Regions from separate parts of the Psychrilyobacter piezotolerans genome, predicted to be linked through region 1. Evidence: riboswitches for the same ligand, from Rfam matches in the RefSeq annotation. Region 1 holds a riboswitch; each other region holds the start of a gene.
What was found. Region 1 has a riboswitch for cyclic di-GMP ahead of DYH56_RS02940 (putative bifunctional diguanylate cyclase/phosphodiesterase). Riboswitches for the same ligand answer to the same signal wherever they lie in the genome.

Region 1 (7,710 bases):
GAACCCAGGTCAAGGCCGGAGCTCATATCTTGGATCTCAACCTAGACGATGGACTGATAGATTCCAAAACAGAGATGAAAAAATATATAAAACTGCTTTTATCTTCTGCTGATACTGCTAACATTCCCATTATGATCGACTCTTCTGATTTTGAGATAATAGAGGAAGGATTAAAAAACCTTCCATCTAAGGGAATTGTCAATTCACTCAGTCTCAAAGACGGGGAAGAGGAGTTTATTAGAAAAGCTGAAATAGTAAAAAAATATGGTGCAGCTCTGGTAGTCATGGCCTTTGATGAACACGGTCAGGCAGATACCTTCACAAAAAAGATAGCAATTTCCAAAAGATCCTATGATCTGCTGCTGGGAATAGGTTTTTCTCCTGCTGATATTATCTTTGATACTAATATTTTAACTATCGGAACGGGGGAAAAAACAGACAGGGATTATGCAAAAGATTATATAAACTCCATAAAATGGATAAAAGAAAATCTGCCCCATGCCAAAACAAGCGGGGGACTCAGCAATGTTTCATTTGCCTTCAGGGGAAACAATCCGTTAAGACATGCTATTCATCAGGTATTTTTGAGATTAGCCAGAGAAAATGGGCTGGATATGGTGATAATGAACCCTGCAGAAAAAACAATTGAGATAAAAAAATCTCTGGAAGATAAGATCTGCAGTTTAATAATGAATACAGAAGATGTCTTAGATTCATTGTTGGATGAACAGATAGAAAAAATTATATCTCCTAAAACAGCAGAAAAAGAATCCGATCCAAGGGTTCAGATTACAGATAATCTGATTAACGGGAATAAATTAAATTTAACAACCCTTATAGACCTGTTGTTAAAGGAGTATTCTCCCATCTCAATAATACAGGATATATTGATGGAAGGGATGGAAAGAGTAGGAGAACATTTCAATAGCGGAAAGTTATTCCTGCCCCAGATAGTTAAAAGTGCTGTGATCATGAAGGAGGCCGTAACTTATTTAACCCCCCTGATTAAAAATGAAAAAATTAATATGGAGCACAGGGGAACTATTGTTATGGCAACTGTAGACGGCGATGTCCATGATATCGGGAAAAATATAGTAAAAACAGTTTTAGAATGCAACGGGTATAAGATCATCGATTTAGGAGTCATGGTTTCTATGGATAAGATAATAACCGCAATAAAAAATGAAGAAGTCCATGGCCTGGCCTTAAGCGGACTCATCACCCCTTCTCTCCATGAGATGGCAAGGGTAGCTAAAGAGATGGCAAATGAAGGAATAAATATCCCCCTTTTCATTGGAGGAGCTGCTACATCCAGCCTTCATACTGCCATAAAAATAGAACCCAATTATAGGGGTCGTGTATTTCATCTTACAGATGCTTCCAATACCGTAATAGTACTGGATAAAATCCTGGGAGGAGACCTGGAATATAAAGAGGCTGTATTAAATTCACATGAAAAATTGAGAAAGGCCTATAAAAAAACTGAAGAAGACAGGTCTTATCTGAGTTTAGAAGAAGGTTTTAAAAAAAGGGAAAAAATAACCAACAAGGTAATAAAACCGTCCAAAACAGGAGTTTTCGATATAAAAATCACTGTTGCAGACATAGAAAAATATATCCACTGGGATATATTTTTACACGATTGGAAGGTAAAAGACACCTTTAAAGAGGAAGATATTTTAAGGGAGGCTGAAAAATATCTAGAAATATTGAAAGATAAAAAATTAAAAATATCTGCAAGGTATGGAATTTTTAATGTGGAGAAAAGACCCATGGATATTTTAAAAATTAATGGTCTGGAACTTCCCATGGTGAGAACCCAGCAATGGGAAAGTTCACTGTCCCTGGCAGATTTTGTAGAAAATGAAGATTATATAGGTACCTTTGCAGTATCCATAGATACTGTATCCGGGAAAACAGAATATGAGGATATCATGTATAAATTACTGGGAAACAGACTGACAGAGGCTGCTGCATATTATTTAGAGACTAAAGCAAGTGAGGTAATTCAGGTTAAGATAAGACCGGCAGTAGGTTATCCTATTTTACCCGATCACTCCATGAAAAAAGAGATCTTTGATCTTATGAATATCTGGGAATTAGGAGTAACCCTTAGTTCCACTTATACCATGACACCTGTTCACACTGTCTGCGGTCTGCTGTTTTTCAGCGAAAATGCCAAATATTTTGATCTGGGAAAAATTGATGAAAATCAGATAGAATCTCTGGCGGAATTCAGAAAAGTTGATTTTAACAAAATGAAAGAAAATTTAGGTATTTCTATTTGTTAATAAATAGGATTCCTCCATTAAATAAAACCAGGGATTCCTAACCGGAATTCCTGGTTTTTATTTAGATTTTCCTAGCCTTACTTCTCCCTTAAGTCGCATCTTTTATCTCATTGTTTTTTCCATATAAAATCTCCTAACTTACTCCTTCTCTTTCTCCCTATTCAGGTTTGCATTTAAAATTGACTTCTTTCAACATATACATTATAATTTACGAGCACTTTCCATTAATTTTATATTAAAATTTAATTGAAAAAAGCTGTTGTGGAAAACAAATTCATTTTAATAGTTACAATAATCGTTACTTTTATTGGTTTCATTATAGATGAAACCATGACAAAGAAGGATATAACAAAAGGCAGCAATGGAAACATTGTATAATTTTACAATAGATGATGAATGGCTTCAGATAACTCAATAAAATTAAGTTTTTTTTAACTGCAACAATTTGACTCTATCTTTATACATTAAAAAATGGACAAATAATAAAACCGTATGTTATATTTAATCTTAAGGTAATAAGAGAGATTTTTAGTAACAGATTCTCCTAAAAATTATATCTTATCTATAAAAATTTTAAATAAAACAATTTAATTAATTCCTCGTGATAATCCGAAAAGGCAAAACAATGGAAACACTGTGACGCAAAGCTAAAGGGCCTTAACTATTCTTATTATGGCAGCCAGTTATCGAAATAATTTCAGAGTCAATGTAGGGAATTCTAAAAGATTATCTTTTAGTATCCTTTTTTTTTTGCAAATATATCTTTTTGAAAAATTAAGATAATAAAAAAAACATATAAACTAGGAGGAACATTTAATGAAACAAAGGTTCAAATTACTGTTAAGTTTGACAATTTTTTCTCTGGGAACGGCAGTCTATGGCCAGGGAGACACCTTGTTAAAACATGAGAAAGGTCTGATCTATAAGATTACAACGTATATCTTAGTTATAGTTATCATATCTTTACTGGCAAAGTACCGATGGATAAAAGACCTTTATCAAAAAGCATACTTTGATGAACTCACCACAGCTAAAAACAAGACCAGGTTCAGAAAGGAAATGGGAAGGTTAAACTTTGAAAGTAACAGAGGGCTGGGGATGTTTTTAGACTTAGATAACTTTAAGCGGATAAATGATACCTATGGTCACCATATGGGAGACCTTGTTCTCAGGGAAGTGGTGAAAAGGCTGCATAAAATATTCGATCACAACAGTATCTATAGATTGTCTGGAGATGAATTTTTTATACTGCATAAGAATATCGAAGAAGATGATATAGAAAAAAAAGCAGCGGAAACACTTAAGGAACTGAGAAAACCTCTGGAAATATTAGGATCAACTCTGAAAGTTCACGGGAGTATAGGGATCTGCCCTATTAGCCCAAAGATAAAAAGTACCTCGGAATTTCTGCACAGAGCCGATGTAGCTATGTACACAGCTAAAAAAAATGGGAAGGGGACCTTTGTAGTGGCAGACGACCAGATGATAGAAAAATTTGACAGATATCGTCAGCTGGAAAAAGATTTCATATATCACCTTGAAAACAAGGAAATTTTCCCATACTTCCAGCCAAAGGTTGAACTTGAGACTGAAAAAATAGTGGGGGTCGAAGCCCTGGCTCGTTGGATCCATCCAGAGGAGGGCTTTATACCACCAGGAGTTTTTATCCCCATAGCTGAAAAAAATGAGGTGATCGCCGATCTTGATTTTCTCATTGCAGAATCTGCAATAAAATCATTAAAAACCTGGATAGAAGAGGGGATAGTTGGAGATGACTTCAATTTATCCTTTAATATTTCAGTTAAAACTTTAGAAGGCCTGGATGTGTATGACCACATCGAAAATATGTTAAAAAAATACGGTGTTCCAGGGAATAGAGTACAGATAGAAATAACGGAAAGTATCTTTATAAACAACATCCAGAAGGTGCTCTACGAGATGAACCTCTTAAAGGAACGTTTGGGTATTTCAATAGCTTTAGATGACTTTACAGCGGGACATGCATCCCTGAAAGGGCTGGGAGTTTTAGAAATAGACACACTTAAGTTTGACAGAAGCCTCCTTCAGATAGTCAAAGAAAACGTAGATAAGGGGCAGAGGATATACAGCACCCTAATTGATCTTTCAGACGATATGGGATACATATCTGTTGCCGAGGGGATAGAGGACGCAGCTGAGAGTGAATTTTTGAAAAAAGAGGGAGTCAAATATGCCCAGGGGTACCACTTTGGAAGACCTATGCCTGAAAATGACTTGGTTGCGGTCCTGATAAATGAAAGGTCGGAATTAAAACTTAAAAAAAATACCTGCAGTGAATCGGAAATAGTAGCTTAGGTAATATTTACATAATATTGGGAGGAAAAATGATTAAACTTAACAGGAAATTTCTATTTTCTTTAATGTTGGTTTTTATTAGTTTAATAGTTCAGGCCACAAATTATATATCTTCAGGTATCTATTCTGAGGATGAAATCAATTATATAAAAAGTCTGCAAAATTCTGGAATACGGATGGGGGTTCATACAGGAAGTCCTTATATCGATCTTGAAAATCCCGATGACAGTTTGGTATATAAATATAAAGATCTCCTTGAAGAGTTTTTCCATATGGACGTTAAGGTGGAGACGGATTCCTGGGAAAATCTTTATGAAATGCTGGAAAGGGAGGAGATCGATCTTCTGCTTAACTTTACCCTGTCTGAAGAAAGAAAGGATAAAATTAACCTATCCATTCCGATACACAGCGACAAGCTCTATGTTATCACTACAAATAAAAATATTCCTTTGAGATCCTTTGATGATCTGGAAGGAAAGGAACTTACAGTTATTTCTCCATCTGCATACAGTGAGTATTTGAAAAAGTTTAAAAGGGAAAAGAATTTAAATTTCAGGTTAAGAGAGGTCCATGAGACTGCTGAAGGTTCTGCCTCTGACTATATTGTCGTTTCCAAGGAAGATATCTATGATAAAACCGAACCTATATTTGAATTAGGAAGAATAGACCCAATTGGATTGGGGATAGCAAAGAGCCAACCCATGCTGAAATCGGTAATCGACAAGGCACTGGAGTTTTCCCATAGAGAAAAGTTTTTAAAGCTGCTGGAGTATGAAAAAAACAAGAGGAGAAAGAGAGTTTTTCATAATTTTTTAAACCAGCAGGAGATTGATTATTTGAACAATAAGAAAAGTCTTAAGGTGATTTTCCAGAGTGATTTTTACCCTACTTCATATTATGATGGAGCTCAAAAAAAATATGACGGATCCTTCGTTCAAATGATGGAGGAAATCTCACAATTTTGGGGGATACCCCTGGAAGTTTCAAATGAAAATTTAAATAGTGAGGAAGCTGATCTGAGAGGGATGCTGTTCACTGAAGAAAGAGAAAATATATATAAATTTACCAAGTCATTGACCTACAAGGATATCCTGATTGTGGCTGCAGGTCCAAAAAAGATAGGAGTTGAGAAAAAAGTAAATAAGGTTGGGGTTGTAAAAACCGATATCTCAGCTGCTTCAATCCGAAAATACCTGCCTAAAGATACAGAAATAACTGAATTTCCCCACTCTCAAACCATGGTAGATGCCTTGAAAGATAAGGAGATCGACAGCTGTGTTATGGATGCCGATATGTTCCGTTACCTGCAGCAAGCGCGGTTTGATATTAATTTTTATAAAGTAGATATTTTAGATAAGCTACCCTTTGCAATAGCAGTAAAAAAAGATGACGAAATCTTAATTGGCATATTAAATAAGGTAATGGATAACTTCTTAGACTATAAGAGGGTAGAAGATGAATTTTTAAGTGAGATGTCTTTTTTTAAAACGATAAAAGCAGATGAGCAAAAAAAGAATAGAAAATCTCTTTCTCTGGTGATCTCATTATTCGGTTTTTTCACAGCAGCTTTTTTTACTGGATTTAAATACAGAACCAATAAAAAATTGAAAAATTTAGCCTATTATGACCACCTTACTACAGCCTTAAACAGGGTAAGCTTTAAGGAAGCTATGAATAAGATAGACTTTAAAAGAGACAGGGGTCTGGGTATGTACATAGATCTCAATGACTTTAAGGTGATAAACGATAACTATGGACACCATGCAGGTGATATGATCCTCAAAGAGTCAGTTTCCAGACTTCAGAAAATATTTTGTAAGGATACCGTCTACAGGCTGGCAGGAGATGAATTCTTTGTATTTCACAGGGATGCTTCTGTTGATGAAGGAATAAAGCTTGCCGAAAATGCCCTGGCGGAGCTGAATAAGTCAATAAATATCCTGGAAACAACCTTTAATATAGGTGCAAGTATAGGGATATGTGAGCTCCATGAAAAAATTGATAATATGGATTATTTTCTACACAAAGCAGATATAGCCATGTTTGCGGCCAAAAAGAATGGAAGCGGGTCTATAGTTGTTGCCAGCAAGGAACTGGTAAGGGAATTCGAGGAAAGTAAAAATCTGGAAAGAGATTTTAAGGTAGCACTGCAAAAAAATGAGATTATTCCTTATTTCCAGCCAAAGGTCAATCTGCAGACAAACAAAATAATTGGTTTAGAAGCCCTGGCACGTTGGGTACATCCCCAAAAGGGCATTATTTCTCCAATTACCTTCATCCCCTTGGCTGAGGAGATCGGCTTGGTATATAAGTTGGATATGAAAATTGCGGAACTCACCATAAAAACAGTTAAAGATTGGCAGGAAAGAGGGATTATAGATAAAGGTTTTAAGGCATCCTTTAATGTCTCTGCACAGACCTTTGGTGAAATAGATGTATATGAGCAGATAAAGTACCTGCTGGATAAATACGATGTACCTGGAGAAGCTGTTGAAATAGAGCTTACAGAAAGTGTATTTATAAAGAAATTCAGTAAAATACTTGGTGAACTAAACTCCATTAAAGATAAGCTGGGTACATCAGTGGCACTGGATGATTTTACAGCTGGTTATTCCTCACTGAGGGAGCTGGGGAAGTTAAATATAGATTCCTTAAAATTTGACAGAAGCCTGCTGGAGTCGGTTAAAGAAAATTCTGTTAAAGGTAAAAAAATATATCGTACCCTCATAAGGCTATGCAGCGATATGGATTATATTTCAGTGGCTGAAGGGATAGAAGAAGCCAGTGAAAGTGATTTTTTAAAGAAAGAAGGGGTTACCCATGCCCAGGGATTCTTTTTTGGAAAACCTATGCCAGAAAAAGACTTTGTTAATCTATTGAATAAGGGATTGTAATAAATCCTGCTTACTCAAAAAGGATCACAGATGAGCTTCTAAGTTCATCTGTGATCCTTTTTTTCTACGATCTTAACTATTCCGCTGGATCCGTCAACTTCCAGTAAATCTCCATCCTTAATAATTTCTGTAGCCTTATGGATGCCGCTTACACAGGGAATTCCATATTCCCGAGCTATTATTGCCCCGTG
Region 2 (7,710 bases), on a different contig from region 1:
ATTTTTTCTGGTCCATTAATTTTCCGTAAAAAGAGGAGAGGCATTTTCTCTTTACCAGCAGCTCCAAGGGCAGTTTTCCAAATGGATTATGGTATAAAAATTTCAAAAAATTTTCTCCCGGAACATTTTCTACCAATATCATATTGGTTTTTCTATCTATATATTCAATCTTATCTAATTTCATATTATATCTCCCTGTCAACTTTTATATTTTAATGGTTATCCTATATATTATATCATAAAATATATGTATTTAGAAAATCTGCTTTTCTTATGATAGTTTTTAAGGTTCTCTGCAACAATTTTAAAGGAATTATCGTTTTTTTTAGTAATTGGATAGTATGAAATAAAATAAGCTAAAGTAAGGAGGAGGACCTTTGAAAAATAAAGTACTTATGCCATATTTAATTGTAATAGCCATAACTTTAACATTGATATCCTTAGATATGCCATTTCCAAAAGTAGAAAATCCAACAGCCTGGGATATCATAAGCGAACTTTTAATCTGTATCCAACCTTTAATATGGATATGTTTTGGAAAAATTGCCTTTAGAAAAATTTTTATACGTAGTTTATATGTAGGTGGGTCCATTATATTTTATACAGGTGCATTACAAAATGTAATGGATGAAATATATGAGATAGAAGGGTTTCTATCTCATATAGACAAAGTTTTAATGCCCATTGGACTAATGCTGATATCAATGGGAGTTGTTTTGTCTGTTTTAAATGAAAGGAAAGATAATTTCTATATTTCACAAAAAAGTATAAAAGATCCATTGACAAAATTGTACAACAGACGTTATTTAGAAGAAAAGTTAGAGTCTATATTAAATGAATCGACTGAAGTTAATCATGAAATATCCATAGCCTTTATTGACATTGACAATTTTAAGAAAATTAATGATACAGTGGGTCATATAAAAGGAGATGAAATTTTAAGATACATAGGTAAATTAATAAATGGTTCCATAAGAGAATCAGATTATGCCTTTCGGTATGGTGGAGATGAATTTTTGATAGTATATCAAAATACAACTGCGGAAATAGCTTTAAAAATAACCGAACGGATTAAAGATAATTTTAAGAAAAATATTTTATTTCATAATTACAACCTAAGTCTGAGTTCAGGTATAGCATCCTATCAAAGGTCTGAAAATTATAAGGAGTTTATCAGGAGAGCAGATCAAGCGATGTATAAATCTAAAATTAACGGTAAGAATCGAACAACCCTAGCTGCTACTCCTTAAAGGAATCATCAAAAATTGTTATATTTTATATGCTTATTTCATTTTTATGGATATTATTTTCTGATAAAATTCTATACACGATGGTTAAAGATGTTGAATCCTATAAGTCACTCCAAACTTATAAAGGATCAAGATTTAGATAGTTTTTTAACAAAAGCTGATAAGGCCCTCTACAAAGCCAAAGAAAATGGAAAAAACAGATATAGTTTTTAGTGGAGTAGAGTAATCTTAATGATTATTCTATTTTTTATTATCTAGAGAATTTCAGTGCTGGCGTTGAAGATATTACAATATTTTTGCAATTAAATATGAAGAAAGGCTTTCAGAATATCTATTCTAAAAGCCTAACTAGTTTAGTAATTAAGATTTGAATGAAAACACAAAAGTTGTTACACTCCCCTGTATTAAATATTAAAATACGGTAATAGATAATTTTACTTCCTATTTTTTACATTATACTAAAACCTTTGCTGGATAATATTTTTGTTTTTATGTGCTAACGGGTCCAATGAATCTATTTTTAAAATAAAGTTATAGTCCGCGATAGCTCCATTGTAATAATCTAACCTCTCTTTTATTATTGCCCTGCTGTGATACGCCTGCAAATATTCAGGGTTTAGCTTTATAGCTGTATTATAATCTTTCATTGCACCTAGGTAATCTCCTAATTTAAACTTTAAATTGCCTCTGTTAAAATAACTATTTGGATTATCTGGATTGGATTTAATAGCTTTATCATAACTTTTCAGCAACCCTTTTTCCTCTTTTGATTTTACTTTTTCACCTGAATAATTATTTTTAATAAGTCTGTTGATTAGAATTTTAAGCATCTTGTCCCCCTAAAGAAACTTTGACAACTGGCTGTCATATCCATTGCAAGACTCAGACCCTATAGTTTTGCGTCACAAAGTTTCCTTTGCTTTGCCTTTTTTCAAAATTATTTATTTTTTTAATATATTTTTATTCTAGTTATTATAACAAAAATTAACATATAGTGCATTTTTTATAGAAAAAATTTAAAAACAGTCAAATCCTATATTAGGATAACGGCATAAAATACCAAAGGAGTTGCCTGTTCAATGGATATCTCTACGATGAGATAATTTTTTTTACCACATCATCAAATGTATAGTTCTTAAGGCTTGCAAGTTTAGGAAGAAGGCTTGTCTCTGTCATTCCAGGACAGGTATTAACCTCTAAAAAATAGATTTTGTCATCTGATAATATAAAGTCACTTCTAGAAGCACCGCTTAATTTAAGTTCATCGTGAATAAGCTTAGCATTCCTCATGGCATTTTCATAGATTTCTTTCGATACCTTTGCAGGGTACTCGTAATCGGTCTTTCCTCCTGCATATTTTGACTCATAGTCATATATTCCACCATGGGGAATTACCTTCAACACTCCAAGAGTTTCTCCATTTAAAATTCCTGCAGTCAGTTCTATTCCCTTTATATACTCTTCTATTATCACACTTCTATCTGATAGGTTTTCCAAAGCAACTTCTGCATCTTCCATATTTTTACAAATATAAAGCCCCATACTGGATCCTTCTTTTGACGGTTTTATCACTACCGGAAACTTATCTATCTCCTCTTTGTTTGGATAGGTCTTGGGGATTCTTATTCCCAAACTATCTGCTATCCTTTTAGTTATAATTTTATCCATTGCAACTGCACTTGGAGCTGCTTTAGACCCTGTATATTTTTTTCCTAAAAGATCAAGTAAGCCTTGAATCCTTCCGTCCTCTCCACACCCCCCATGTAGAGATAAAAATGCCAGATCATATTCATTTTCAATGAATGATGCGACCAGGTTTTCACTTGTTAAATCCACTCCATATGCATCGTATCCCTGTCTTATTAAGCTGTTTAATACTGCACTCCCTGTTTTTAGTGATACTTCCCTCTCAGTTGATGTTCCCCCCATAAAAACTGCAATTTTCATCTTTTCCTCCTATAATGATTATTTTTAGACCTCTATTCCAGATATCTTTTTTACTTTTTAAAGGTTTTCTTTATCCTGCAGATTTTTTATACCTGGTTGCCTTTACAAATAGATCAGAAGGATTAACAGTTATTTCATGTTGTTGAATAACATAGCCATGATCAGATAAAATATCCCTTACCATTGCACCTATAAGCTGTTTAAACCTGTTTAATTTCACATGATTTTTCAATGGGAAATTATTTATAAGGTCTTTTTGTAATGCAGTGACTGCAGGTTTTTTAAGATACGTAGCCGTTTCCATTTTGATTAAACTTTCTCTTGTTTTAAGGAAAGCCCAAATATCTTGGGACAATTGACTATATTGTCCTACCAATAGATCGTTAAATTTCTTGTCTGTATACATAGCTATTCCTCCTTATTTTAAACCCCATTGGATTGAAAGGGTCTTAATTTTAAAGCATCTTATATTTATGATGTCTTCTTTTTTAGATATACTGCAATTTAACTTTTTTCCTTTAACTTTGATGCATTGAATAAATTTTTTAGAAATTATTAATTATTTTAATTCTAAATTTCTTGATTTAATCTATTTCTAGGCATCGACCTCAAATAAATTATTTATAAATCTACATTCAAAAACAGCAAGTGGTGGATTAAAGCGACTTGCTGTTTTTTATTCTTATTTGAATACAGTTTGATTTCTACCATTAGTTTTTGCCTTATACATATTGCTGTCAGCTCTTTTCATTACGATATCTGCATCTTCCCACTCTTTATAAAAAGTTGCTCCAAAACTTGCAGTAATTTTATTATCTATCCCCTCTAACACTATATTTTCACATTTTTTTCTGAGTTTTTCAGAAATATCGAATAAATAGTTTTCTTCCCTACATTGCACAATAATGCAGAATTCTTCTCCACCCATTCTTGCAACTATATCTTCTTTTCTAGTATTATCTTTAAGCATTTGGGAAAATTTAATTAAAACTAAATCTCCTACGTCATGTCCATAGGTGTCATTAAAATTTTTAAAGAAATCTATATCCATAAAAATTATCCCTATATTAAAATAATTATTTCTTTTTTTTAGAGATATTAATTCTTTCAAACGTTCAAAGAAAAATTTACGATTAGCAATTCCAGTAAGAAAATCAGTATTTAGTAATTGAGTGATTTTTTCATTAGCTAATTTTAACTCAAAATTTTTCTTTGTCAATTCCCTTGTGAGATTTGACATTTCAATATTTATTTGAGAAATTTCACTCACTATTTCAGATTCACTAATCAGATAATTTTTAAATATTATAACTGTGTCCTCTTCTTTTTTTATTAAAGAACCCTGTAAATAAGTTACAGAACCTGATTTTGAATTATAGGTGCAGCTTATTTCTTTAATATTTAAACCTCTATCTGTTACTGACTGAGAAGAGATATTAATTCTTCCAACATTTTTTTCAAATAAGCTGTTGGTTATATTACCGGGATTATCTATTAGTTTTTCAAAAGCCTTATTGTATTGATCTATTCTTAAATCTTTCGTTAAGGTAACAATGGGCATATTTGTTTTATCAGCCATGTATTTTATTAAAATTTTACTTTTATTAAAATTTAACTTCATTTTTATCATCCCACCATAATCTTGCAGTTTCTACAGTTTCGCAGCTGCTAAGAGCTATCTTATCTGCTTCTATTTTATTTTGAGCTTCTCTACCAAATGTAAATGCATATCCTCCTAATAAAATCTTCATATTATCTAAATTTGAATCGGACCTTATTTGAGAGATTAAGTCTTTTACACCACTCATATTAAAAGCCATAGCAACAGATATACTTATAAAATCAGGTTTTTCTTCATGAATTATTTTTATCAATTCTTCATTAGGAACATTAGCTCCCAGATAAATAACATTCCATCCATCTAATTCAAGAATATCTGATATTATTCTTGCACCTACTTCATGATACTCATTAGAGGAAGCTGTTACTATGGCTTTTCCTTTTATATTTTCAACTAAAATAAAATTCATATATAAAAAGGACATAATTCTCATTACAATAGACGTTGCAAGGTGCTCTTGAGCTACTGAAATCAAACCTTTTTCCCACAGTAACCCTACTTCATACATTGAATATGTTATTATTTTTGTGTAAAAATCTTCCAGTGATTCTTTATCGTGAACAATGGATTTTGAAAATGATAAAGCCTCTGAAGAATTTCCATTGATTAATAAATTAAAAAATTTATTTTTATTTTTCTCCCAATCAGAATCAAAAGGATATTCAATTTCGTTTGTCTTATCACTGATCTCTTCTTCCACATGATCTAGGGTAGATTTTAGCCATTCATAGATTTTAATGATTTCCGAAGAAGTATTTGAATCTAAGTTTTCATTTATAACTTTTATCCATGTTTCTATTTCTTTATGAAAATATTTACTTTTGAATCCTCTGGATCTATAGCTGCTTAAGACCCATTTTAGTGTATTTCTAAGAAGTTCATAGTCGTTTAGTTTAAATATATTGGTCATAAATTTAGCATGGTGGATATGATTTTCATGCATAACAGACAAGGGGTTACCACCTATTAAATTTTCAATAGAATTCAAATTAGTCATAATAGAATTTACAGATTCAACCATTACAGGGATATTTTTTTCATATTCCTTAGCAGAAGCATAAGAAACAATGTCTCCCTTGGGAGACGGATACAATTTATTCATACAAATCCTCCTAATTTTAGATTTGAATAGGTGTTTAATTCCAACATAAATCCAGATAAAAATACCATTCAGCTTAATATACTGTGGTATTGGTATTTTTTCCTTCCTAGGTTGTTAAATTAAATCTTGTACTCTGTCCAAAAATTTATAGGGCATTTGATATTTAAGGTTCTTGTAACTCTTAAATATCAAAATGAAAAAAAAAGGATTTTTTCTTTTTTTTCGGTAAAAAATATTTAAATATCTTCGGTAAGAGAGGGGGAAAACAATGCCTAGAAATATTCCTATTGGAAATGGAAATATGCTTATAGCCTTTGATGATAACTACTGTATGAGGGAGTTTTTCTATCCCTATGTGGGGGAGGAAAATCACACCAATGGAAACTCTTTTATGACCGGTATATGGTGTGACGGTATTTTTCATTGGATTGATTCCAGCTGGGATATACAATTAAATTATTTAGATGATTCTCTGGTCACAGACATCTGCCTGAAAAAAGAAAACTTTCCCATTGAACTTAAAATTCATGACTGTGTAGATTTTCATGAAAATATTTATTTAAAAAAAGTAAGTGTAAATAATACTTCTCCCAAAGATCACGATGTCAGAATATTTTTTACCCAGGATTTTAATATCCTTGGAAATGAAATAGCTGATACGGCCCTATACAGACCGGACAAAGAAGTATTGGTGCATTATAAGAAGGACCGGTATTTTCTTATCAATCTCTTCCATGAAGGGAGGTACGGTATAAAGGAATTTGCCATTGGAAGCAAGGGTAAAAATGATCTTCAGGGTACATATATGGATGCCCTTGACGGAGTTCTTAGCTGCAACCCGATAGAACAGGGGACTGTAGATTCAGTTACCGGAATCAAACTAAAGGTAGGTTCCGGAGAAGAAATTTCATTCTTTTATTACATCTGTGCCGGAAAAGACTGGGAAGAAGTATGTAAGCTCAATTCCATCATAGTAGACAAGAATCCTGAAGAACTCCTGGTAAGGACAAAAAATTACTGGGATCTATGGGTAAATAAGGAAGATCTGCCCTTAGATCTTCTTCCTGAAAAAATCTCCTGGCTCTATAAAAAGAGTCTTCTTATCTTAAGGACCCAGATAGATAATAGAGGAGGAATATTAGCCGCCAATGATTCAGATGGAATGCAGTACAACAGGGATACATACAGTTATGTGTGGCCTAGAGACGGGGCTCTTGTGGCCCATGCCTTGGACAGGGCAAGCTACCCCGTCCTCAGCAGCAGCTTCTATAATTTTTGCAGTGATGTAATCTGCAGTGAGGGATATCTGGCCCATAAATATACCCCGTCTAAAAATATAGGAAGTTCCTGGCATCCATGGATAACAAATGGGATGAGGCAGCTCCCTATACAAGAAGATGAAACTGCCCTTGTTGTCTGGGCTATAGGGAAACATTTTAAAAAATACAGGGATATTGAGTTTATCAAGCCTCTTTATAAGAGACTTATAAAAAATTCAGCTGAATTTATGTGTCGTTTTATTGATCCGGATACCAATCTTCCCCGGGAAAGTTATGATCTCTGGGAGGAAAGGCTGGGAGTTCACTCCTTTACCGTAGCCTCTGTCTATGGAGGTCTTATGGAAGCCAGCAACTTTACTCGTTTATTTGGTGAAAAAGATCTGGCTGAAAAGTATAAAAATACAGCTGAAACCATGAAGGCTGCCTTCATACGACACATGTATATAGAAAGTGAGGGGTATTTTGCCAGAATGGCCAGGTTTAAAGATGGGGAATTAATATACCTGGATA
Region 3 (7,710 bases), on a different contig from region 1:
TTAGATAACACAACCTGGGAGAGAGAGGACCAGGGGTTCTTCAGGGGGAACGGTGTTCAGGTGGATATTGTATACAGGGATGTAGAATTTATAGAAAGGGTATTGGAGGAGATAGTTATAAAATGTACAGCCTCAACAGGATACAGCACTTGTTTTTGGGCCAACTTCATTAAATCAGATATCCTCTACGACAGGGACGGGAAATTAGAGAACCTGCAAAAAAAGTTTGATATTGAATATCCGGAAGAATTAAGAAAAAATATAGTTTCAAAAAACTTTCCCCTCTTAAATAAAATAATACCAGCCTATACCAACCAGATAGAAAAGGCCTTAAAAAGAAATGACATCCTAAGCGTCAACCATAGAATCAGTGCATTTTTTGAAAGTTATTTCGATATTATTTTTGCAATAAATATGAAACTTCACCCTGGAGAAAAAAAACTCCTAAAAATTACAAAAGAACAGCTGGATCACACCCCGGAAAATATGGAAACAGACATAAGGGAATTGTTTGAAAACCTGTATAAAAGGGAATTTGATATTGTAGACAAATTAAATGTGATTACCGGCAGATTGGAGAGTCTGTTAAAAGAATTAAATTTAATATTTTAATGTAAGATCCAAAAGGAAATGGATTAAGTTTGATCCACAGGGGGAGTGAATGAAAAGGTGTGATTGGTGTATAGGAAATGAACTCTATGAAAAATATCATGATGAGGAGTGGGGGAAGGTTGTCCATGATGACAGAACCTTGTTTGAATTTCTGATCTTAGAATCTGCCCAGGCAGGGCTCAACTGGCTGACTATATTGAAAAAAAGAGAAAACTATAGAAAAGCCTATGATAATTTTGATTATAATATGGTGGCTGAATACAATGAAGAAAAATTTGAAGAGCTGATGAATAATAAAGGAATAGTCAGAAACAGATTGAAGATAAGGGCTTCCATAAACAATGCCGGAAGATTTATGGAGGTTCAAAATGAATTTGGGAGCTTTTATAGATATCTATGGAATTTTACAGATGGTAAGCAGATAATAAACAGGGTAGAAAAATTGGAGGATCTTCCTGCAAAAACAGAACTTTCAGATGCCATAAGTAAAGACATGAAAAAAAGAGGATTTAAATTTATAGGAACTACAATCATCTATGCTTATTTACAGGCAGTAGGAGTAGTAGATGATCATTTGGAGGGGTGTGTGGCTAGGAAGTAAAGCAACGTGACGCTGCATCCAGAATTATTATCAAAAACAAAAAAGGATTATATGAGTAATTTTACTTATATAACCCTTTTTTTAATACCTTTACCCTTAGTCTCTTTTTCAATGGTAATTATTTCATCTACAATATTTGTCTATTTATTTGGGCTGAACATAAAAAAAATTGACAACAAAAATAAAATGCACTATATTGTAAAGAAATGACTAAAAATATTACAGTTTTAATTAAAATTCAATAATTTTTTAATTAAAATTTAAAATGTTGGCAAAATAGGAGAAATCCTGTGACGCAAAGCTATAGGGCCTTTAAAATGGCAGCCAGTTGCAGATCTTTCGGGATCTGTATTTTTTTTGTAGTTACTACTTTTGATTTTTGTCCGCTTGAGACACGAGTATCTAAATTACTTTTATTTGAAATAAAATAATTTAGAATGTGGCTAGAGACGGAAACAGGAGTAGTATGAAGAAAATTCTAAGGATTCCATCCTTAACTGGCTCTATTTACTTTTTATCTGAAAAAGAAATAGAGGAAAGAAAAGCAGACTTTTTCTAAATGATGTTATAGGGGTAAGTCAGAGGTAATTACCGTCTTTTTACAGCTTCAGTCCTCGTTACACTGCGGAACTTATTCTGTTGTACGACTGAGTAGAATTTTTACTGAGAAGTAGAGTAACATCTAGAAAAAGAATTTTTAAATAAAAAAAATGCTAGAAAGCAGAAATTTTTTATAGGGGATGGGGTTATGGAAGATATGAATGAAATAGTGAATCGGATACTAGATGAAGATAAGGAGATAAAAAATAGCTCGAGTGGTACCAACGGGACATTGACTATAGAAGAGTTTATGGAAGAAAATTATGAGGTAAAGAAAGAGTTAGAAGAAGGGGAGGAAGTTCGGTATATAGCCTATGAACCATCAGATGCTACTGGGATATTAAGGTTTATAGTACCTATCTATGTATGTTTTTTAACTGCTTGTACTTTTTTTATTATCACTTCATATACTGGGAATCGTTGGATATTTTTACCTACTTTTATTTTATTTCTGCTTACAATAATATTTATCATGAGTATGGTTGAGGATACTGTAATTTTTACAGATAAATCATTGATTATAAAAAGGAAAAAATATAGTAAAAAATTTATCTATAGTGAGATAAAAAGGATGAATGTCAATATTTCCCCGGGATGTTTTTCATACAGTATTTATAGTGATAAAGAAAAAATTGGGGTGATTACAACAAATTACAACAGATTTCAGTTACCTCAAATTTTATTAAAATTTAAAAGCGAATTAAAAATACAAGATGAAATAATGACATCTAAATTATTTAAAATAAAGATACTATTAATAGTTTTAATAATGGGATTAATAGGCACTTATCTTGAGCTTTCATCATATTTATTTTTTATGAATTTAATAATTTTATATTTTGATATTATTTTAGTTACTACATATTTTAAATTACTAAAAAAAGGAAGAATAAAAATAGTCTTGATAAAGAAAAAACTAAAAAAAGTAACTTAGAAAATCCAAAGAATTTGAACATATTAATAAATAAAATATTGGACGAAGACAGTACAATTAAAAACAGTTTGACTGGTACCAATGGAGAATTAACAATAGATGAATTCATGGAGAAATATCCGAAAATAAAGAAAAGGTTAGAGGTGGGGGAAAAGGTTCGATATATTGCTTATGAAAAGATAAAATCTAAAAAACGTGAATTCAACAAAATTTATTTTGGATCTTTTCCTTTGGCAGTAGTCTCACTGATTATTACAGTTTATTATAGTTGGCTTTTCTTTCCAATTTTTATGACATTTTTTATGACATTTTTATGTTCTCATGAATTTGCACAAGAATCAATAATTTTTACCAATAATTCACTACTTACATTAAAAAAAAATAATAAAATAAATAAAATATTATATAGTGAAATAAAAAAAGTGGTTTACAATAAAACTCCGAAAAATCCTGAATTTGGAAATTTGATTTTAAAAGGGAAGGAAAATAAATTAATATGTTCTGAAATCTATTTTTCTAAAATCAATCTTTCAAATATAATTTATAAAATAGGTATTTCTAAAATGGGAACCACAGAAAAAATTCTAACGTCTATTGCTTATATAGGACTTATAATATGGGTGTTTTTAGCCTTGATAGCTATTATAGACTTTTATGTTTTTATGCGATTACTATTTTGGATTCTGGGTATTCTTTCCATGTATAGATATATTACAATTAAGAAGGGTAGTAAATAATGGACGAACAATATTCTGCTTTTTATGTCGATACAGATAATTACGTTAGGTTTGATAGAGACAATCACAGTTTTATCGATCTATTTGTGATGATTGGTGTAAACTAGTGGCAAAAATATAATAAAAAAAATTATGGGGATGGGATTATGGAAGATATAAAAGACGTGAATGAAATAGTGAATAGGATACTAGATGAAGATAAGGAGATAAGAAATAGTGATACTGGTACCAATGGAGAGTTGACCATAGATCAGTTTATAGAGCAGTATCCTGAGATAAAGAAAGAGTTGTCGGAAGGGGAGGAGGTTAGGTATATAGCTTATGAAAAAAATAAATCAAGTAAAAATATTGATTACACTCTTAATTTTGTCTTTTTAACATTTACATCAATTTTTATTTTATTACTTTTAATTGAACTGCTTGCTTATATGAAATTTAATTTTCTGTATTTTTTTGTTAGCTACTTTTTTATTATGTTAGTTTTATTGATAAAAAAATGGATAAAAATACAATAATTTTTACAAATTATTCATTAATTACAGTAAATAAGAATAAAACAGAGAAAATTCTATATACACAAATAAAAAAAATTGATTATCTTAAGTTGCCATTTTTTTCAAGTAAAACAGCTCATTTTACTTTTTATGAAAACAAGAATAAAAAATTGGGTTTTAATGAGGGTTTTTCAAAAATAAATATATTAGATATTGTTAAGCAAATCAATTTAAAATTAAATTTTAAAAACGATTTATTTGCTGCACGATTAACTGGCGAATTTATAATATTGATGACGATAAGTAGAATTATAGAAAATACTCATATTTTTAGTAAGGATACTTATATAGGCATCCTTGCTATATTAGGTAGTGTTTTAATAACATTTAACTTTTTCAAATATTAGATGTGAGGAGGATGTTTATGGCAAAAGTAAAATCTTTAAATCTGCTCAATGGATTTAGATATAAAATAAAACTTTTAAGAGAAAATCAAAATAGGAGGAAAATATGGAAATAAAAAAAATTAAAGAGCTATTAAAAAATACTGTTGGAAAATCAATTATATTGGCGGTGATTTATTCTGTCTTACTGATTATTTTTCCCAATATACTGTTCCTATTTATTTTGTTAGTTATTCCTATGTTTATATTTTTTTTATGGAAAGCTATCAAAAATAAAGATTTTACTGTGGTAACTAAGTTTATTTTACCATTTTTATTTATGTTTTTGTTTTACAAATCATATCATTCTATGGGAAAAAAACCTATAGGAGTCAATCTTTTCCATCCTCTCGTTAAAGAACGAGTAGAAAAACATTTTAAGGAAAAATATGACTTTGATTTCGTAGTAACCAGAATTTATTATTATTATTACGGAGATGAAGCTCATGGTATGAAATGGTATCCAGCTATAGGAGGATATCTAAAACATGATAAAAAATTCCCTGTAGGAGTATGGATAAGGGATGGAAAGATAGTCGATAACTATAGAAGGGTGATTTTTTATAGGGAAGTAGATGAATTCTATAAAAAGATGATCAGTAAACATTTTCCTTGGAAATATTCCTCTACAATAAGTATTTCTATTAGTGAAAAATGGATGGTTGATTCCTATGAGGAACTCTTAAAAAAGAAATTTAAAGATAATTATGTAAAAATAATGATTTTTTCGAATAAAGAGGATTTGAAGAAGAAAAAAATATCCAAAGAAAAATACCTTAAAACTATCAAAGGGTTCGTAGAAGAATTTTCAAAATATAATAATCATATCGATGACTTTTTCTTACGATTCGATAACACTCTTTTTGAAGAGAAAACAGAGAAAATGTTGGTTATTAAAAAAAGAGACTTTAAAGGGATTAAGAATGCTGAAAAATATGAAATTATAGCAAGAGATTATAATAAAGGGGTTACAATCGATAATTATTATTCTACTATAGATAAAATTTATGAAGAAATAGATCGTTTGAGTAGTGAAAATGAAAATATTTTCAGTGACTTTGAAAATTATTAAAGGAGGGAAATTTATGAAAAAAATATGGAGAAATTGAGCTTTGTCGGTCTTTTTCTTTAGCTTTCAATTTTGAAGGCGATGTTGCTTTCACAAAATTTATTCTACTAAGAGCGATATACAAATTAAGTTCCGCAACGTAGTGAGGATTGTATCCCGAAAGCTCGTGGTTATTTTATCTCTACTCAGAAGCTATTTTCAAAATTTCTGCTTTTCTTTCCTCTATTTTTTTTTCAGATAAAAAGTAAATAGAGCCAGTTAAGGGAGGATCCCTTAGATTTTAATTTTTTCTATTTAGGTTCACGAGTATAAAAATTAGATGTAAATGAATATAATTTTAAATGAGCCTTGATCTGAGAAACAAAGGGAGTCTACCCGCAAGGGGCATCACCAAAACTCTAGAATTTTTTCAAAATTAAGAGTATTGCGTCAGAAGATTCCAAAGTTTCCGCTTTTGATACGGGATACTTTTTCTCTGTAGCAAGAAAAAGTATCCAAAAAGTGCCAGAAGTTTATAAGTTGTCTTAGTGGAGTAAGTCACGATCGTTGTTGTAGGAACAGTACTGCTGAAGTAGAACGACTATAAACTTCGATTTAAAAGTGGGGAAATCTGTGTCAAAAAAATTGATAGGAGGAGAAATAATATGGGAACTTCAAATACGGGAACAAACGGGAAAAAGAGTATAGAGGAAATCATCAAAAAGGACAGCGTAATAAGAAAACTGCTGGAGAGAGGTGAGGTGGTGGAATATATATCATATAAGAAGGGAATGGGTTACAAAATAATCGCTGGATTTATGGTTTTAGTTGGAATTTTTGCTATTTTTGCACTGAGAGAATTTATTCTACCTGGAGAGTGGGGGATACCACTTATTTTAGCTTTTTATTTTTTATGGCCTTTAAATCAAATTTTGGAAGGCTGGATAGGTAAACTTGTTATAACTGATAAAGGTGTAATAGTTAGGACTGCTTTTAGTTTTTTTACAGATAAATATTATTATTCGGAAATAAAATCTGTTTCAGTTCAAAAAATATACTATACCTCAATGGTAACCCTAAGATTACAAAACAGAAAAACTGAAGCTAAAGTATACTCTCTTTTATCTAGCCTGACTATAGATGAAGCAAAAACAATAGCATTTAAAATTGAAAGTAAATTAAAAGGGAAGGAATGATAGTTATGAGGTACAGGCTTAAAGATAATGAGGCGATAGTACATGAAAATGAAAATACAATTTTGACAGACAAAAATATCATCAAAGAATCAGGCAAAATTTTTAAGAAAAAAACAGTGATAAAATTGGGGGATATCAGAAGAAAGAGAATCGAAGGAGATAATATAATCATATCTATCATGAGAAAGAAGAAAATAAGAGAAATATCTTTCATATTTTCAAAAGATAGTATAGAAGAAATATTTAACAAGTTGGATGAACTCATAGCGAGATGTAAGAAAAATAACTACAAAACAACTACATCCAAATATCTAGAAGATTTGATAGATGAAGAAGATAATCCCTATCAATATAAATATAGAAAAAAGAAATATATTATAGTGGGAATACTGACAACTTTGTTTTTGTCTTTTACATTTTTACTGACAATACTCTATTCAATATTTGAAATAGGTATAACATTTTATGGAATACTTTTAATATCTCTCTCTCATTATATAATCCATTCATATTTTTATTATTTTTTTAATAAACTTATTTTTTTAGATGACGATGTCATATATAGGACATTTTATATGTTGAGATACAGGAGGTTAAATATAAAAAAAAATGTGGAGTTAATTATACCTATATTTGGTTTAGGAGGTACACAAGTGAAAATAACTTTTCATAATAAAAAACATCCTAGCTTACCAAAACAGATTCTTCTACCAAAAGGTTTTTTTGCAGTAGATCCATTGGATATTGATGAATTTGAAGAAATTCTTTTAAAATCATTAAAGTATAAAAAGGTAAATATCAACAAAAAATATCACTATGAAATTTATAAAAATTAATTTGGGAGAATAATAAAATGACTACATATTACACCCTGAATGAACTCAGGAGCTTTAATCCAAAAAAATCATACAAAATAAAAATTAGGAAGGTAATATTATCAATAAAACAGAGCACATTCATGAAACTATAGACAAAAAAGAAAGAATAATAGTAACTCTTATATTAACTGCAATAGTTATTGTAAGTTACTTTTTAATGAAAATAT

Region 2: another riboswitch for cyclic di-GMP. It lies ahead of DYH56_RS15225 (tetratricopeptide repeat protein); the one in region 1 lies ahead of DYH56_RS02940 (putative bifunctional diguanylate cyclase/phosphodiesterase).
Region 3: another riboswitch for cyclic di-GMP. It lies ahead of DYH56_RS12595 (hypothetical protein); the one in region 1 lies ahead of DYH56_RS02940 (putative bifunctional diguanylate cyclase/phosphodiesterase).

The regions. Positions count from the first base shown of each region.
Region 1 covers NZ_QUAJ01000003.1:138,979-146,688, reverse strand. The annotation lists gene metH (methionine synthase) at 1-2,291, shown strand, start outside; cyclic di-GMP riboswitch class I at 2,898-2,982, shown strand; gene DYH56_RS02940 (putative bifunctional diguanylate cyclase/phosphodiesterase) at 3,108-4,625, shown strand; gene DYH56_RS02935 (EAL domain-containing protein) at 4,655-7,519, shown strand; gene DYH56_RS02930 (PEP/pyruvate-binding domain-containing protein) at 7,564-7,710, opposite strand, start outside.
Region 2 covers NZ_QUAJ01000051.1:3,031-10,740, forward strand. The annotation lists gene DYH56_RS15215 (phosphatidylserine decarboxylase) at 1-184, opposite strand, end outside; gene DYH56_RS15220 (GGDEF domain-containing protein) at 378-1,250, shown strand; gene DYH56_RS15225 (tetratricopeptide repeat protein) at 1,709-2,080, opposite strand; cyclic di-GMP riboswitch class I at 2,100-2,186, opposite strand; gene DYH56_RS15230 (D-alanine--D-alanine ligase) at 2,340-3,197, opposite strand; gene DYH56_RS15235 (hypothetical protein) at 3,268-3,603, opposite strand; gene DYH56_RS15240 (GGDEF domain-containing protein) at 3,880-4,827, opposite strand; gene DYH56_RS15245 (cobalamin B12-binding domain-containing protein) at 4,802-5,920, opposite strand; gene DYH56_RS15250 (glycoside hydrolase family 15 protein) at 6,189-7,710, shown strand, end outside.
Region 3 covers NZ_QUAJ01000026.1:15,220-22,929, forward strand. The annotation lists gene DYH56_RS12580 (DUF4037 domain-containing protein) at 1-612, shown strand, start outside; gene DYH56_RS12585 (DNA-3-methyladenine glycosylase I) at 662-1,213, shown strand; cyclic di-GMP riboswitch class I at 1,474-1,549, shown strand; gene DYH56_RS12595 (hypothetical protein) at 1,962-2,747, shown strand; gene DYH56_RS12600 (hypothetical protein) at 2,762-3,484, shown strand; gene DYH56_RS12605 (hypothetical protein) at 3,631-3,999, shown strand; gene DYH56_RS12610 (hypothetical protein) at 3,981-4,385, shown strand; gene DYH56_RS12615 (energy-coupling factor transporter transmembrane component T family protein) at 4,489-5,493, shown strand; gene DYH56_RS12620 (hypothetical protein) at 6,135-6,665, shown strand; gene DYH56_RS12625 (hypothetical protein) at 6,662-7,501, shown strand; gene DYH56_RS16280 (hypothetical protein) at 7,701-7,710, shown strand, end outside.